Prochlorococcus marinus XMU1419: one gene and its partner. The protein of the gene in region 1 binds, or shares a complex with, the protein of each later gene. Links are inferred from orthologs where the notes say so. Each region holds a gene or a part of one and is shown in the gene's direction. Other genes may lie near its edges.

What was found.
Region 2: the proteins of pheS (region 1) and pheT are in contact, whole or in part, in a crystal structure (PDB 6P24), measured with the Escherichia coli proteins. The link is inferred for Prochlorococcus marinus XMU1419 from one-to-one orthologs.

What each region holds. Positions count from the first base shown.
Region 1 is NZ_JAAORO010000003.1:177,511-186,768, reverse strand. Bases 3,722-6,524 are described here. They hold pheS (phenylalanine--tRNA ligase subunit alpha), read left to right. Parts: upstream 3,722-4,520; coding sequence 4,521-5,528; downstream 5,529-6,524. Other genes in these bases: cbiE (precorrin-6y C5,15-methyltransferase (decarboxylating) subunit CbiE), read right to left, coding at 6,516-6,524; HA151_RS07025 (NAD(+) kinase), read left to right, coding at 5,600-6,508; surE (5'/3'-nucleotidase SurE), read right to left, coding at 3,722-4,452. Also shown: nickel pincer cofactor biosynthesis protein LarB, read left to right, coding at 1-391; HA151_RS09350 (hypothetical protein), read right to left, coding at 397-528; HA151_RS07060 (hypothetical protein), read right to left, coding at 596-763; sulfur carrier protein ThiS, read right to left, coding at 876-1,085; HA151_RS07050 (thiamine phosphate synthase), read right to left, coding at 1,075-2,130; HA151_RS07045 (bifunctional riboflavin kinase/FAD synthetase), read right to left, coding at 2,138-3,061; HA151_RS07040 (DUF3611 family protein), read left to right, coding at 3,130-3,663; more of surE, read right to left, coding at 3,643-3,721; more of cbiE, read right to left, coding at 6,525-7,796; HA151_RS07015 (hypothetical protein), read left to right, coding at 7,879-8,130; HA151_RS07010 (DUF3122 domain-containing protein), read left to right, coding at 8,105-8,605; bifunctional diaminohydroxyphosphoribosylaminopyrimidine deaminase/5-amino-6-(5-phosphoribosylamino)uracil reductase RibD, read left to right, coding at 8,621-9,258.
Region 2 is NZ_JAAORO010000002.1:238,659-248,151, reverse strand. What follows is about bases 392-3,429. They hold pheT (phenylalanine--tRNA ligase subunit beta), read left to right. Parts: upstream 392-707; coding sequence 708-3,152; downstream 3,153-3,429. Other genes in these bases: HA151_RS04905 (hypothetical protein), read left to right, coding at 3,258-3,429; rpmG (50S ribosomal protein L33), read right to left, coding at 412-606; rpsR (30S ribosomal protein S18), read right to left, coding at 392-395. Also shown: HA151_RS04925 (ribonuclease catalytic domain-containing protein), read right to left, coding at 1-128; more of rpsR, read right to left, coding at 174-391; more of HA151_RS04905, read left to right, coding at 3,430-3,506; HA151_RS04900 (molecular chaperone DnaJ), read right to left, coding at 3,926-4,936; HA151_RS04895 (hypothetical protein), read left to right, coding at 5,083-5,262; HA151_RS04890 (DUF4922 domain-containing protein), read right to left, coding at 5,266-6,096; HA151_RS04885 (DUF2237 family protein), read right to left, coding at 6,145-6,528; HA151_RS04880 (hypothetical protein), read left to right, coding at 6,628-6,846; metH (methionine synthase), read right to left, coding at 6,856-9,493.

The sequences.
Region 1 (9,258 bases):
TGCCATAATTTCAGGAGGGTCAAGTGATTTAGCCGTAACTCTTGAAGCACAATTAGCTCTTGAAATATATGGAGTGAATTGTCAATCTTTTATAGATGTTGGAGTAGCAGGACTTCATCGATTAATGAGTCAGTTAGAAGAAATTAATAAATATAATGTATTGATAGTTTGTGCTGGAATGGAAGGGGCCTTGGCAACAGTTTTGGGAGGATTATTGCCACAACCTATAATTGCAGTGCCTGTCTCAGTCGGTTATGGGGTTAGTAAGGATGGGGAAACTGCTTTAAATAGTATGTTGTCAAGTTGTTCTCCAGGTATTGCAGTTATGAATATAGATAATGGTTACGGAGCAGCAATGGCGGCTCTGAGAATTATTAAAAGTATTTCCTGATTGATTCACTTTTTTTCTATTTCTAGCAGGTTTTCTATCCATAAACTAAGCTGTTTTGAAAGCATTCCTTCTTCTCTCATTTTGATTGCTTTTACCACGACTTCTGTATTTACCCATTCTGGAAATCTTTTCGGCATTTATTTATATATTCAGTAACTTTAATTTGGTACAAATTTTTATAAAGACAAGACCTTAGTAACAAATTTAATCTTTTATGTTTGATTTTGTACCTAATCTAGAAAGCTCAGAAGATGTATGTTCATTTTCTACATTTTTTAATCTTTCAATTAATTCATTAAGGTCTTTGTGTGCTAACTCACCATTTTGCTCCCATTTTAGGGACCTAGAGTTACTATGAATTTTTTCTTTCATTTTTCTATTGAAGTAATAAAAATATATAACGAAAAAAAGAAAAATTTGGTAAATGTTTCAAGGCTAAACTTAAAAAATTATGAAGATTTTTAATATGGAAAAATTTTATCTTTTAACCACCGCCCACTATTGAAACGATTTCTAAATTATCCCCATCTTTAAGTTTTACTTTTTCCCAATTTATGGAATTAATAATTAAATTATTTAACTCTACAACTATTGTGTTGGGTTTATATCCCATTAAATTTAGAGCTTTAGATAGTAGAGCATTGTCTTGATCAAGTTTTATTTTTTTTTCTTCTCCATTTACTTTAATTTTCATAAGACAATTCTTTTAAAATCATAATAGCGTCTTCTTTAGGATGTTCAGAATTCATTAATTGGGAAACTAAGGCAACTTTTTTAAAACCATGTCTTTTTAAATATGAAATATTATTCGAATTAATTCCTCCGATAGCAAACCAAGGAATATTTAAATCTTTTGTTAAAGTTTTGATCTTTTCAATACCTATAGGTTTTTTGTTCTTTTTTGTTGTCGTTTCAAATACTGGTCCTATTCCTATATAATCACAACCCTTTTTAAGGGCGTTAGAAATATCAATTTTATTATTTGCGCTTATACCAATTATTTTTGAATATCCTAATAATTTTCTTGCGGTTTTTAAGTCTAAATCATCTTTTCCAAGATGAATTCCATCCGCATTAGAAGCAAGAGCTATATCCAACCTATCATTAATGATGAACAAAGCATTATATTTTTTACATAGTTTTTTAATCTTAATCGCTTCTTGAAGATTATCTTTATCACTTCCTGTTTTAAATCTATGTTGAATGATTCTTACTCCTGCAATTAAAATCTCTTCTATTATTTCTAATAAATTGGCCTTTTGATCTGTGATTACATATAAGTCATTTTCTTTTAGTATTTTTTCAGAATTCTTACAACTGCTTAAATTTAATAAGTCTATTTCTATAGTATAAATTTCATATCTAATTTCCGACGCGATTTTTGAAAGCTCATGATTATGTAGCCTTGAGAATTCTTCTATGACTCTTAATGCTTCTTGAACTCTGCCTGAATTAGAACTTATAATTTGGTCAGAGGTATTTCTGTTGAATTGCTCTTTATGGGTCAATCCTTTGCATTTATCATTAATATGATTTCTAGATTGTTTATAAACTTCTAGATGATTTTTCCCTAAAATTTGTCTAAAATTTTTAATCTTCTTAACATATTTTTCTTTGCCTAGACCAAATCTAGCCCAATCCTCCAGTACTCGTAATCCCTCTCTAGCTCTGTCTAGATTGGCGTCAATAATTTGATAATTTCTTAAATCTTCATTGTTTGTAGTATTGAAATTCAGCATTTGTAACTTATTTTTTGTCGGGTTTAAAAATTTGCAGGGCATTATCTCTATCTTTTTTAATTTGATTAGAAAGTTGATCTATATTTTTGAACTGGATTTGAGACCTAAGCTTTTCAAGTGGTTCTACAGATAGATTTAAACCATATAGATCGATATCTTTATTAATTAAATGAACTTCAACTGCAGATGGCAATAAAGGATTTATAGTTGGTTGAGGGCCAAGATTCATGACAGATTCAATTTTTTGGTTGGAATTTTCTATAGTTGTCCAAGCTGCGTAGACTCCTTCTCCAGGTAAAAATTTTCTGCCATCTATTTCAAGATTTGCGGTAGGCCATCCTATGCTTTTCCCAAGCCCTTTACCTTTCACAACCTTTCCATTAAAACTATAAGGCCTTTTAAGCATTTTGAAAGCATTTTTCAGATCACTTTTCTCTAATAAATCTCTTATCCTGCTGCTGCTGATTCTTCCTTCTTTGTCTTCTAAAATGGGAGTAATTTTTAAATTTATGTCCGTATCTTTAATTGTATTTTTTATAGTATTTATATCTCCACTTCTTTTAAAACCAAATTTAAAATTAGCACCTACAGAAATGTTTTTAGCTTGTAGTTGATTTATTAAAATATCTTTTACAAACATTTCTGCACTTAATTTGGATAGTTCCTTATCAAAAGGAATAAGAACTAATTGTTCAATCCCTAGATCTTCTAGAATGGGTAGTTTTTCATAAGGAAGATCAAGTCTAAGACGCGTTTCTTTGTATAGAATTTCTCTGGGATGAGGCCAGAAGCTGGCAATTGTTGGAGCATATTGATTTTCTTCAACTACACTTTTTATTAATTTTCTGTGGCCAGCATGTAGACCATCAAAACTTCCAATAGCTATTGAAGTAGGATTTTTAACTTCAGATGGCGATATTAAAGAGATCAAAAGAATACGTGCAATTTTATGATTTTGATGGCAAATTTGAATAGATTATAGTTTATTCAATCAAATGAATGTCTGACAAAATTGATTTTCAGTCCCTTTCATTTGGAATGCGGCGCATTGGATGGATACGCTTTTGGGTTCAATCCATTTTAGGTGTTGTTGTTGCAGCTGTTTTGCTTTTTTCAAATGTTGTAAATAATAGCGAAGGACAGCTTGGCTTAGCACCTGGTCTATCACTTACAACAATATCTTTGATTTTACTACTTTTTAGTCTTTGGCAAGGTTGGTTAATAGTTAGAACAGGAAGAGCAATCGCAAGCAATGCAAGACCTTCAAGAGGACAAACAAGTAAATTAATAAAAAGAGGCCTAATAGTTGATTTATTAGGAATTTTGTTTGGATTAATTGGATATCAAGCTCTTATGGGTGCCCTATTTATACAAGCATCCTCACAGACGACTGGACAATTGATAACAGCGACATCTGATATCCCGATTACTGGACTTGAAATATTATCAGTTCTGAGTAATACACAAGTTATTGCGGCTCATTTTTTTGGACTCTGCTTTTCTTTATGGCTTTTAAGAAGGATTTACAAATAAATTATTAATTTTGGGTAAGTCTTCTAAATTACCCCGCCAAAATAAATCTGGTTCTACAGGTGTAAGTGATATTTTATTATCTTGTATTTGAGATACATCACTAGGCCAATTCTTAGGACCATAACCTTTTGATTTAAGATCTAAAACTACCTCACCTGCTAACCAATAATAATCATTACCCCTCGGATCTTCTCTTTTGGAAAATTGATTTTTATATTTTCTTACTGATAATCTTGTCCAGGATAATTCTTTTATTTTGCTTTTATCGCAAGGGGGGATATTCAAATTTAATAGAAGTGAAGATGGCCAACTATCCATAATGGCTTGTTCGGCAATATTCATTGCAATTTCTCCTGCAAATTCAAAATTCTTCCATTTAAAACTGGCCACACTTATCGCCATGGAGGGTACATTTTCTAATGTGCCTTCCATTGCTGCAGCAACAGTGCCTGAACAAAAAATATCTGTACCTAAATTGGGACCGTGGTTTATTCCAGAAAGAACTAGATCAGGTTTATTATCCAAGAGTTCAGATAGCGCTAATTTTACGCAATCAGCAGGTGTACCTGAACATCCCCAAGCTTCAATTCCTTCTTCAAATAATTTGTCCGCTCTTTCCACTCTTAATGGAGATTGTAAAGTAAGACCATGGCCAGTTGCTGATCTTTCTTGGTCAGGGCATACTACTTTTACCTTATGTCCTCTTTTTTGTGCTGATTTTGCTAAAGCTCTTAATCCCGCTGCAAAAACACCATCATCATTGCTAATTAATATATTCAATGGTTTCATTAATCAATAAATTTTATTTATGGACGATATTTAAGTAAGATAAAGCAATACTTATTTTTACTATATCAGTGAGTCAGATTGAATCATTAAGTCAAATTGAGGAAAAACTAAATAATCTTTCTCTAACAGCAACAATTAATATAAATAATGTTAATACTCATGAAGAATTGGATCAATTAAGAGTATCCCTTCTTGGAAAAAAAGGTGATTTGTCAATTATCCTGAAAACCATGGGTCAATTATCGGCTACTGATAGGCCAATTGTTGGTCAGAAGGCAAATTTAGTAAAGATAAATTTGCAAGAATTGATAACTGAAAGAAAAAATCAACTACATAGTGAAGCCTTAAATAAAAAGATTAAAACAGAAAAAATTGATGTAACTATCCCTTCAATTGGAACACCCCCTGGAAATAAACATCCTTTAATTTCAACTCAAGATGAAATAATTGATATTTTTTGTGGTTTAGGATACTCAGTTGAAAGTGGCCCTGAAATAGAAACTGATTTTTATAATTTTGAATCTCTCAATATACCCAAAAATCATCCCGCAAGAGATATGCAAGATACTTTCTACTTAGATGAAAATCGACTTTTGAGGACTCACACTTCTCCTGTTCAGATAAGGTACTTAGAGAAAAACCCTCCTCCAGTAAGAATTATTGCCCCAGGAAGAGTTTATAGGAGAGATGCTGTAGATGCTACTCATTCCCCTGTATTTAATCAGGTTGAGGTTTTATGTATCGATCAAGATATCAACTTTAGTCATTTAAGAGGAACAGTTCTTACATTTTTAAAGACCTTTTTTGGAGATATTCCTGTAAGATTTAGAGCTAGTTATTTCCCATTTACTGAACCTTCGGCAGAAGTAGATGTTCAATGGAAAGGTAAATGGTTAGAAGTAATGGGATGTGGAATGGTAGATCCGAAGGTCTTAGAAAAATTAGGAATAGATTCTGAGAAATGGACCGGATTCGCTGCTGGATTAGGAGTTGAAAGATTTTGTATGGTAAGACATCAGATTGACGACATCAGAAAATTTTATACAAATGATCTTAGATTCTTAGAACAGTTCTAAATAAAATTGAAATTTTAAATTATGATTGTCTAGCAAATTAGTTTAAGATAGTCATAGGTTTAGTTTTTTGATTGGTACGTAAAGCAGGGCTAATAGTTAATGATGGGAAAGAACTTGCGGTTCAAACTGCAAGTTCTGTTCAGAAAAAATTGGAAAAATCCAATTATGAAGTTTTAAGGGTTAGTAGCTCTGGCGGAATGGTTGGATTCGCCAATCCTGATCAACATGTTCGTCCTTTGGGATATACAAACTGTGTTCCCGATGGGTTTGACTCGGAAATGGAATTTGCAATTGTTCTTGGCGGAGATGGAACTGTACTTTCTGCTGCAAGGCAAACAGCACCTGCTAAAATTCCAATCCTCACAATAAATACTGGACATTTAGGTTTTCTTGCAGAAGCTTATTTATCAAATCTTGATGAAGCAATAGATAAAATCATTGCAGGTAGTTGGGATATTGAAGAAAGAACTTGCTTTATTATTAGCGTAATGAGGAATGATCAGAGGAGATGGGAGTCTCTCTGTCTTAATGAGATGGCTCTTCATAGAGAACCTCTGACTAGCATGTGCCATTTTGAGATTTCTATAGGGCGACATGCGCCTGTGGATATCTCAGCTGATGGAGTAATTTTGTCTACTCCAACTGGTTCTACTGCATATTCGTTGAGTGCAGGAGGACCAGTTATTACACCTGATTGCCCAGTCGTGCAATTAACTCCAATTGCTCCCCATTCATTGGCGTCTAGGGCATTGGTTTTTAATGATTCAGAACCAGTAACTGTTTTTCCAGCAACTCCTGAAAGATTGGTAATGGTTGTTGACGGAAATGCTGGTTGTTATGTTTGGCCTGAAGATAGAGTTTTAATAAGAAAAAGTAAGCACTCAGTAAAGTTTATAAGACTTGAAGATCATGAATTTTTCCAAGTATTAAGAAATAAACTAGGTTGGGGTTTGCCCCATGTGGCAAAACCTAACAAATAATGATTATTCAAATATATTTTTTCCCTTTTAATAAAAAAACAGGATTATTTGGTTCTAATCTCATTCCATCAGCGATACTTAAGCTTTTATATGTTTGAATTAAATTTAAATTTGTTTTGAAATTCTTATTTTCTAATTCCTCTTTCAATTCTTTAATAATTTGAATGTCAATAATTGGGACAACTACAATATCTCCAATACTCATAACCTGAGACAAGTTATTAATAATTTGAAGTTTAGTCTTTTTATCACATCCTCCAATGACTAATCTATTAGGCTTGTCAAAAGAACTTAAATTTCTCGTTTTCAATATATTATTTATGTCTTCCTCAAAAATAAATTTTGGTTTAACGCCAAGCCTTTTTGAGTTTTCTATTATTAAAGCTTTTGAGCCAATCCTTTTATCGATAGAAAATAAATCTAAATTAGGCCTTAATTTTAATGCTTCCAAACCTATTGATCCACAACCTGCTCCTATATCCCAGATGACACCATTTTTAGGGAGCTCTAAATCAGCTAATATTTGAACGCGAACCTCCCTTTTAGTTAATAAATTTGGTCTATCATCAAAAGTTTTAAAAAAATGGTCACTTATTCCGAAAAGAGGAGGATTATTATTTGGGTTATTTTTCTTTGTTTTTGTAAGAACAACAATGTTCAAACTTGATATATTAGACGGCAATGGATCTTTAAGATTTAATTTTCTTATATTTTCATTGTCAAATCCTATCTCTTCACAGAGCCAAAAATTATAGTAGTCAATCAAATTTAATTCTAATAAGTTTTTTTTGATTACTTCTAAACTTTTGTTTTTTGAATCAGTGATAATTGCCAAACTTGAAGGCTTAGTTTTTAGAGCCTCAACTAACTTAGTTGAGTCTCTCCCATGAATACTTACATTAATAACATCTTGCCAAGGGATCTTTAACTTACTAAATGCCAACTGAATACAAGTATTTGAAGGATAGAAACTTAACTCATCTTTTGTGAAATTTTCTAGAAGTATTCTCCCAATTCCAAACCAAAGTGGATCTCCTCTTGAAATTAAAATAACATCAGTTTTTTTAGATCTAAGCCACTCAATAAGTTCGTTATTACTTTGGCTAGAAAAATATAATTTGTTTTGTCCGAAATTATTTTCGCTCCATGATTTAATTTTTTCGAAGTATGCATTAGGTACTGCAATATTTCCTGTCTTTATAAATAAATCTTGTAATTTGGAAGGTAGATCTTCAAATGCATATGAATTAATACCTATTACATGAATTTTTCTATTAACTGCAGTCATCAATATTTATTGAAAAGGAACTAACTGTTTGATTGTTTTATTAAATTATCTTATTATTGTTCGAGTGATAATAGTAAATTAATTGTCTGAAAGGAGAAAGAGGTTACATGATTTATTGTTAACTCTAATAAATAAAGATAATGAATTTGAATTAATTGAAGAAGATTCTGGCGATTTAACATCTAGTTATTCTGAAAAAGACACTTTAAATTTATCTCGAGTTATAGAAAAAAATCGTAAAATAATCAAAAGGTATCAAGCTATTGTAAGAACAGCTGTAACTCTAGACGCTCTGATGGATTCTGAAAATGAAGAAAATTACAAAATTAAATAATAATATTTTTTTTAAAGGATTATTACCTTTACTTTTGCTACTATCATTTACTTTTAATCCAACAAAAGTATGCGCAGAAGTAGCAGAAACAGAAATAAATGGGGAATTAATCTATGCTAGTAGTGAGTTTTTAAGAGACTTGGACTTTGAAACTTGGCAATTAGTAGCCTATAAATCACCTCTTTTTGCAGATAAATTGATCTTGAGAGTAATAGGTTATCCAGGAAATCTTAGGATTGACCATCCGACTGAGTTAAGGGTTGAATCAGGAAGAAAACAGTGGCTTTTAGATGATAAAACATTACTTAATGTGGAATTAGCAAATGATAGAAGACAAGCTGCTGCAGAATTTGATCTTGATGAATTAATTAAAAATTTAGATAAAAATAGGCCATTAAGATTATCTTTGTCAGGAGTTTTTTCTGAGTTGCCTGTCCCCCCCTTTGTTGTTAAGGAGTGGAGATCAATAAGCTGAATTTAATTTCTGGAGATGTCTGAAAAAAACGTAAATCACACAAAATGGATGAAAAGAGCAATTTTTTTGGCTTCTTTAGGAAAAAATACAACAAGTCCTAACCCTAGAGTGGGAGCAGTGATACTCGATAAGGATGGAAATCTTATTTCAGAAGGCTTTCATCACAAGGCTGGCATGCCCCATGCTGAGGCAATGGCTTTTAATAATTTAAAAAAAGATGCTAAAGAAGGTTCTATGTATGTAAATCTTGAACCTTGCTGCCATCAAGGTAAAACTCCTCCATGTGTAGATAAGGTAATATCTTCAGGGATTAGAAAGGTTTATATATCTATTCAAGATCCTGATAAAAGAGTTTCTGGGAAAGGTATTAAACTATTAAAAGAAGCAGGAATTCAAGTTCATGTCGGATTATGTAAAAAAGAATCCTTAGATTTAAATAAGGATTTTATTTATAGGAATATTGCTAAAAAAGCATTTGGTGTTCTCAAATGGGCTATGAGTATTGATGGCAGGATAGGCTTGAAAAATGGTAATAGTAAATGGATTACAAATACAAAATCAAGGTCATCAGTTCATTCTTTTAGAGCAGAATTTGATGCAATAATTATTGGTGGCAACACATTAAGAAAAGACAATCCAATTTTGACTACCAG
Region 2 (9,493 bases), on another replicon or contig:
GGATTACTAATATGTATCCATAAATTTTTTTTATTTCCTTCTCTTATTTCTAGTGAAATAGCGTCATCAACTTCATGAGGATCATCAGAGTCAATAATATATGTTTTTAAATTAGTTAAATCTTTCAAATATTTGAGATATTAATTATAGTGCCAACTATATTCAATATGGAATTATCCTTCAGGATTTACGAAGGGTAAAAGAGCTACAATTCTGGCTCTCTTTACAGCTAATGTAAGATCTCTTTGTTGCTTAGAGGTTAAACCTGTCATCCTTCTTGGTAGGATTTTGCCCCTCTCAGTTATGAATTTTTTTAGTAGTTCTACATCCTTATAGTCAATAGGATCTCCAGGTTTGATAGGTGATAATTGTTTTTTAAAAATTGAATTAGCCATGGTTTAACTTGATTTTTTACTTAATTTCTTTGTGAATTGTCATTCTGTTTAAATGAGGATTAAACTTTTTTAGTTCTAATCTTTCAGTTGTATTCCTACGATTCTTTTCAGTAGTATATCTTGAGACACCATTTGATCTCTTAGGATCTGTGCTTGTCCTAGCTTCAGTACATTCCAGGGTCACTACAACTCTTGTCCCTTTTTTGGCCATTTTAATTAATACTTTAATGTATAATTTTCTATTGTACATCTTCAACAAACTTTTTTGAAGATATACTCATTTCTTTTATCATCATTGATTAAAAAATATATATGAAAGTTTCTCAAAATTGGTTGAATAATTTAGTAGAAATTACTTCTACTCCTGAAGATCTCTCTGAGAAATTGTCTATTGGTGGATTTGAGGTTGAATCATTAGAAGATTGTTCAAAAAATGTGAATGGTGTTGTTTTAGGGAAGGTATTATCTGTTTTAAAGCACGAAGGATCTGACAAACTTTCAATTTGCCAAGTCGATATTGGTAATTCAAAGAATTTACAAATTATCTGTGGTGCACGCAATATTAAACCAAATATTTATGTTTATGTTGCTACTGTCGGCGCGAAATTAAATGCTGTTGATTTAACTATTAAAAGAAGTGAAATTAGAGGTGTTATGAGTGAAGGAATGATATGTTCATTGCAGGAACTGGGTTTAGAGGATTCTAGCGAAGGGATAGAGATCATTGATGAAGATTTAGCCTTAAAACATGAATTGGGTGCTCCTGGGGCTGATTTGCTTCAATTAAATGATTTTATATATGATTTAGCCATTACAGCTAATAGACCTGACGGAATGTCTGTTATGGGTATAGCCCGTGAAATTTCTGCCCTTCTAGAATCCACCTTAAATTTTCCAGAATTAAACCATAAATACAATATTCATTTACTTAAGGGAATTAAACTTTGTCCAGAGGCTATAGAATCTAATTGTATTTACACAATAAGCTGCATTGATGGAGTAAATGGAGAGAAATTATCGCCAAATTGGCTTAAAGACCGTATAGAAAAGTCAGGTATAAAATCTATTAATCTTCTCGTTGATTTGACAAATTATATTCTTTTAGAACAAGGTCAACCTTTGCATGCGTTTGATAAAGATAAACTGTCAAACTTAATTGGTAAGAAAGTTTCTCCAGATGATTTCTCTGTAAGAAAAGGCAAGGATAACGAAAGCATTATTTGCTTAGATGGCAAGGAATATGACTTAAATGACAATATTACAGTTATTACTTGTTGTGATAAACCTGTAGCTATTGCAGGAGTGATAGGAGGTTTAGAGACTTCTGTAACTAATACTACCTCATCTATTTACCTTGAAGGCGCTGTTTTTAATCCAGTTACTATAAGAAAATCCTCAAAGGCGGTTGGCATAAGAACAGAATCTAGCAGCAGGTTTGAAAAGGGGATTTCATCAAAAAATACAATAAGTGCAGTAACAAGGGCAATTAATCTTTTAGAAGAATATTTTTCTATTAATTCACCAATCATCAATACTTCCAATTTAATAAGTAATGAGGATATATTTATTAAACTACGAAGAAATCGAATACATAAAATTCTTGGTCCATTAATAATTAACGATCAATTGGAAAAAAGAAATTTATCTGATAATGAAATAGTTGATAAATTAAAACTTATAGGCTGTACTTTAAAGAATAAAGAATATGGCTGGGATGTAGCAGTAATTCCTAATAGATCACACGATTTAATAAGAGAAATAGATTTAATTGAAGAAATAGCGAGATTAATAGGGTATGACAGATTCGACTTAAAACTTCCTAATCCAATTAAGCCTGGAAAATTGTCATCAGAACAGTTGGCATTGAGAAAAGTAAAAAACTGTTTTGTAGAAAACGGTTTTAACGAAGTACTAAGCTATTCTCTTGTTCCTGAAGATGACGAAAAACTTATAAAGATTTCTAATCCTTTGTTATTAGAAACAAGCTGTCTTAGAGATAATATCTGGAAAGAGCATTTGGAGATAGTGAACCGTAATATAAAAGCTGGACAAGCAAGTTGTTATATATTTGAAATTGGAAATATTTTTCATGAGAAAACTAAGTTTATTCAAGAAGAAGTTCTGAATGGTGTAATTTATGGAAATAAAAAATTTGGAAACTGGTTACATTCGGGTAAGGATAACGATCTTAATTATTATCAGGCCAGAGGAAAGTTAAAGGAGGCTTTATCATCATTGAACGTAAAAATTGAGGACAAACCTACTGAATCAATTGATTTTCTTCATCCAGGAAGAACAGCAAAATTAGTTATTGAAGGGAAAGATGCAGGTTATTTTGGTGAAATACATCCCAAATTAATATTAGAAAAGAAGTCATTAAAAAAAGTTTATCTATTTAACATAAATGTTTCTAACCTCTTGGCAGCTAGTACAAGAAAAAATAAATGGATTCCAATATATAAGCAATACCCAATTGTCCCGAAAATGGAAAGGGATATAAATTTTGTTTTCAGTAAGAAATTTTTAATTAGCGAAATAACATCACAGATAAGAAAAACAGGAAAAAATCTCTTAGAGGATGTAAATTTACTTGATGTTTTTGAAGATACTAAATTTGGAGATGATCATATTAGTTATACGTTTAGATTATCTTATAGAGATAAGGATAAAACTTTACTGGACTCGGACATTACATCAATACATTCAAATATCATTTCTAATGTTGAAAAATCTTTTAATACTAAATTGAGGGATTAATTGTATTGTTCATCTTATTTGAGACTATAAATTAGTCTAAATGTAATTCTTATATAAGATAAATAATAATCCTATAAAACTAATTAGTGTTGTAAGATTATTATCATGATTAACTTTCTATCTTTTCTTCTGTCTTCAGTGCTGTGGGTACAAGTCCCTCAGTGGTCAGATGATTGGTCAAAATGTGCTGTCGACATACCAGATGCTTCATGTCATTGGTATATAACTGCGCCAGATAATACTTTTGGGGATGGATTTGATTGGGCTAGCGCTCCTTGGTTTGATGCTAACGGATTAAGTGATGTCCCTAGTATTGATAAACAAACTGCCATTGAAAAGCTCCAATCTAGATAGTACTGTCTTTAAGGCAGTACAGGAGATCATAAAAGCCTTTTATAGCTTAACTTTTTAGTCCTTATTAATTTCTTGGACATTTAAAGGACATGATTTATTGATTTTTTATTCATTTTTTATTTTTTCCGAGCATTAAGCTGTTTGGGCATGATTCGTTCAAGTTGATTTATTACTTTATCTTATTTATCTATTTTGAGACTATATAATAGACCCATAATAAGTCTCGTATAAGAAATACTATACAAGAATTTTTAAAAAGTGAATTTTAATTTAATTTTCATTTATACATTATTATTCTATTTCATTAATTTGAATAATAATAATAAATTACTTATGAAGATCAGATATGATACTTCTTGACTATCTTATCTAAGACCATTAATTAGACTCAATATTAGTCTAATTTGAGAATAGTTATACTAATTTCTATATAGATTTTTTAGCAATTGATACGCTTCATTTAATTTTCTCATTTGATCTGTTGATCCACCAGCATCTGGATGCGTCTCTAAAGCTATTGATTTATAGGCCTCCCTAATTTTACGCAACGTATGAGCTGATCCTGCGGATGTTGATAAATTCAATAATTTAAGTGCTCCATATACTGTCATTGTTGAGTCCAAAGTTTCAAATGAATTTGATCTGTTATTTCGCTTAAATCTACTTACAAACCTTCTCACAAGAGTTGGTATCCTATTAATTAAATCTGATGTAGCAAAAGGGTCTTCTAAAACGCCAATCATTAATAACACAATTTCAAGGGATGGATTTTTCTTTAACCAAAATGGGCATAATTCTGACATTAATTTATTGGCTGCACTCCACGTAAAGGGTAGATTTTCAGTTCCATCAAGATTTGGCCATATATCCCTTTCAAACCAATCCATTGATGCTTCTACTACATGGTCATTAGGAACTGATCCATATAGTGTTTTCCAATGACTAATTAACTCAATTCGACATTTCATTAATTCAGTTTCTTTGATTGTATTAATTTGAATATCATTAATATTCTCCTTTAATTTTTCACTATTAATACTTCTTCTTAGATTCTTTACTTTTTTTTCAACGAAATTTGGAAGGCTTATATTTGAGTTGGCTGTTTCTTTATATTGATTGTTATTTGTAGATCTTTTATTTAAAGATATCTCATTAACTTCTTTTTTTACGTCTGATTTAATTAATACCAATGCAGTATCTTCATCAATATTTAAATTTTTATTAGTATTCTTATCGTTAAAGTCTATTTCTTGCTGTTGGTTTTTAGGTAGTAAATCATCTTCTTGAAGAAGTTCTTTAAGTATCTTTTCTATTACAGGTCCTCTTGCTCGAAATCCCCACTCTTTTCGTAATTGATCAAACCTGGAAATTAGTTCCTCAGGTAAATCAATTGAAATTCTTTTTGTATTTGAATTTTCAGGACTATTCAATAATATTTTCTTGAAGAGTATGGAATTTATTTAATTTTATTCAAAAAATATTGAAAGTCCATAAGGAATATTGTTTTTAAATTAAAACCAATTTATTTTTTCTGTCACAAGTCAATTAAGTATCTTTTTATAATAATAATAAAAAAATGTTTAATTGTTATTCCAAGTCATCTAAAGAAAAAAAGAGTTTTTATCAACACAAGAAATTAGAAATGCTCAACTATATTAAGGATTCACTTGAACGTAAAATTGCATCAGTAACAGCATCTATAGAAGTTCTAGAAAGCCAAATAAGCAGGGATAAGGAAGTTGAGGTAACTAATTAGTATTCAAACAAAACTTTCTAGAAGTTTTTCAGGGCCAAATTTCTTTAAATAATTAATATTTGAATTTTCAGTTACTAGTAGATATCCTGCAAATCCTAAACCGTTAATACTGAAACCATGAATATGATCATTTTTTCTTTTTATGATAGCGATCCATTTATTAGTTATTAAAATATTGTAGGGACATATCGGTTTCTTATCACTAATAGGATCCCCAAGTCCCAATTTCTTGCATAATTCTAAGTAAAACTCAAAAAGACATGATGGATTTTCTAAAAAATCAAATTTGGATACAATAATATTTTTTTTAAGCTTACTATCTAGATCTTGATATGAGTTCATCTCTAAAAACCACTTTTCTCTAGGGCATGATATCTCACCTTTAGATCTACGCAGAAGTTGAAAATGCCTGTGAGGTTGACTTGCTCCCGCAATTGGAGAACTATTGAAAAACCATAATCCACTAGTATCATTATTAACTTGTTGGATCGCTCTCCAATCTTTAATATCCAACCATCCATTTTGAGGTTTCCATTTATTTGTAATAAGTAAAATATGACCTTTTTGTACAGGGTACTTATTTAATATTAGTTGATGATTATCACCAATTTTATCAATTTCTAGTATCTTTTCCCAAGGACAAAACGGATTTTGCTTAGGACCATAAATTTTTTTTTTAATAAATTTTGAAGTATCGAGTTTCCTAATTATGAAGTCGTCTTTTTCATATAAATCTCTTGTAATAATATCAGTTTTGAGAGGATATAAAGATTCATCATCAATTGATAATCGAGTTTGTTCTAATGCTTTTTTCCAATATCTTTCTAAACTCATTAAAAAAAATTTATCATAACCATTTTAAAAAAAAAAATAAACTTGTAATTACTTTTTATTAAATTGATATTCTTTCAATTTTTCAAGAGGTACTGATTCTAAGACTACAATATTAGTTGATTCTAATATGACTTTTGGTGCAAGACCGTCTAATAATGCTTGCTTCCACCTATCAAGACAAATACACCAATGATCACCATCCTTTAGTCCTGGGAAGGAATAAATAGGCATAGGAGTAATTAAATCATTACCTTGTGATTTACTATATTTCAGGAAATTATCATCCATCACACAACATATGGAATGATTCCCTCCATCATTCTTGTCATAGTTGCAAAATCCATCCCTGAACCACCCTGTCATAGGTGCGCAACTACAAATCTCAATTTTTTCTCCAAGGACATTTAACTGATTTTGATTATTTATGTTCATAGATTTTTTTAATAATAATAAAACACCAACATTTCTTTAAAAAAGGTTGACGAGTATGGGGGGTAAGGAGGTAATAATTCTAATAAGGTTTTTTTCATTATGGATTGGGACTTTACTGAAAACATAGCATTTAAAGCTCTTTATGAAGCTTTTAAAGATAGTGATGAAACTTCCGCATTAGAATTTTTATCTAGTGATGGCGCTTCATATTATCTTGAGTTAACACAGGACGCGGCGGGTGAGGGACTTGATTTAGGTGATAATGAAACGATGGAAGAACTTCAAGAAGAAATTATTGAATATTTAGAAAATAACTAAAGATTTAGATTAAGCGCTGAAATATTTAGCTTTTGAGTGTAGTGAAATGATAGCTGTAGTACTTTGTTCTGGATGAAGTTGTTCAGATTCATCCATGGTCAAGCTTATTCTTTTTGCATCCAACAATGATAATTGTATGTTTGAATCAGATACTTTTGGACATGCAGGATAACCAAATGAATATCTAGCTCCTCTATATTTTTGAGCTAGTATTTCTCTATTTTTGTCTGGTTCTTCAGTCCTAAAACCACATTCAATACGAATTAATGCATGGACATACTCAGCTAGAGCTTCTGCTAATTGCACTGTAAGTCCATGGAATAATAAATAATCGCTATACTTATCTTCTTTAAATAATTTTTGAGAATATTCACTGGCAATATCGCCCATCGTTACTGCCTGCATAGGAAATATATCTATCGGTTTATCCTTTTTCAAATCACAATAAAAATCAGCTATGCATAAATTATTCCCAGATTTTTGTCTTGGGAAATTAAATTCGGAAATTTTATTTAAAGATTTATCATCAAATAAGAAAATACTATTATTTTTTCTACCGCATCTGAAATATCCATAAACTGCTTTGGGTGAAATAAGTTTTTTTTCTACAATTGTCTCTAACCATCTATCTAGCAATGGTTTAGCATATGAATCCAAATAGTTATTGTATTCATCTACGCTTTGGTTTTTTCCTTTTTTTATTTGCCATTGTCCGCTAAATAGAGCTTTTGTATCTAAATAAAAAATTAACTTATTTAAATCTATATCAATCTCGTTCAAGACTTTCGTTCCCAAGAAAGGAGCTTGAATTGGTTCTTCTTCATTTATAAATTTAGATCTTATAAAATTTTCTTTTAAATTTAATTTAGAAGTCTCTATATCTATAGATATTGATTTTTTAACAGCTTGAGAGTTGGACTTTGATGAGGCTAAATTAATATCTATTCCCTCATTGTTGATGAATCCCTCTGTATTTGACCAATTACCCTTTTTTTTATTGTCCATATATTCATTCATGAATTTAAGATCAGTGAACGCATCTTTTCCGTATAAAATTTTCCCTTTATATATTTTGCTGCAGTCCTCATTTACAAATTTTGGGGTTAAGGCTGCACCTCCTAATATTACTGGTACACTAATATCTTGATTGTTAAAAGCTTCTAAATTATCTTTCATAAAAGCAGTTGATTTAACAAGTAATCCGCTCATAGCGATGCAATCTGCATTGTGCTTTTTTTGTGCATCTATAATTGCTGAAACATCTTGCTTTATTCCAAGATTTATTACTTCATAACCATTATTCGTAAGTATTATGTCAACCAAATTTTTTCCTATATCATGAACATCGCCTTTGACTGTTGCAATTAAGAGTTTTCCATTTGATATGTTTTCTTCCACAGTTTCCATATGTGGTTCTAAAATTGAAACGGCAAATTTCATTGTTTCTGCGGATTGGAGTACAAATGGCAATTGCATTTGACCTGAGCCAAATAAATCACCTACAACTTTCATCCCATCTAGTAGAAAGGTATTAATTATTTCTAGAGGTTTATATTTTTTTAAAGCTTTATTTAGTTGATCCTCTAAACCTATTTTTTCTCCATCAATAATATGATTTTTTAGGCTTTCTTCCAGAGTTAGGTTTTTATTTTCTGAAGATGCTTTTTTGAAATCTTGAATAGATAAATCTTGAAAAGCTTTTGTTAATTCTACTAATGGATCATAAATACAAATATCATCTTCAAATTTTCTTTTGTCATATATCAAATCTAAACAAAGCTTTTTGGTTTCTTCAGAAATTTTTGATAATGGCAAAATTTTATTTGGTGCGATGATAGCAGAATCCAATCCTGCTTTAATGCATTCATCTAAAAATATTGAATTTAGATTAATTCTGGATAATGGTGAAAGACCAAAACTAATGTTTGATATCCCAAGTATGATGTGAACCTCAGGAAAATTTTCACGAATTTTTGATATAGCAGTAATTGTTTCTTTAGCATTTAATCTATCTTCTTCTATCCCAGTAGATATTGGAAGAGCTAATGGATCAAAAAAGAGCTCATAATCAGACAAACCGCATTCCCTGGTTCTATTAATTGCTCGTTTAGCAATGTCATATTTTTTATCTGCATTCCTTGCCATTCCATCTTCATCAATAGTTCCTACAACAAGACCTGAACCATACCCCAAGGCTAAATTTAGAACTTGATCAAACCTTTCATTACCGTCTTCGTAATTGGTTGAATTTATAATACATTTACCACCAGCTGACTTTAATCCACTTTCCATTTTGTCAGCATCTGTAGAGTCAATCATTAATGGCAAATTTATATTGGTAACAAGTCTTGATGTTATTTCTTTCATATCTTTCACTCCGTCTCTCCCTACATAATCAACATTCACATCAAGAACGTGTGCATTTTCTTTTTGTTGTTGCTTGGCAATTGATACTAGTCCATCCCAATCATCGTTATTTAACAACTCCCTTACCTTTTTAGATCCACTTGCATTTAATCTTTCGCCTACAATCAAAATAGAATTGTCTTGTTTGTACGGTACAGAATTATATATTGATGCTGCAGAAGGAATATAGCCACTTAAATTGTTCTTACCATTTTTATTTGGCATTTCTTTATCAATAATT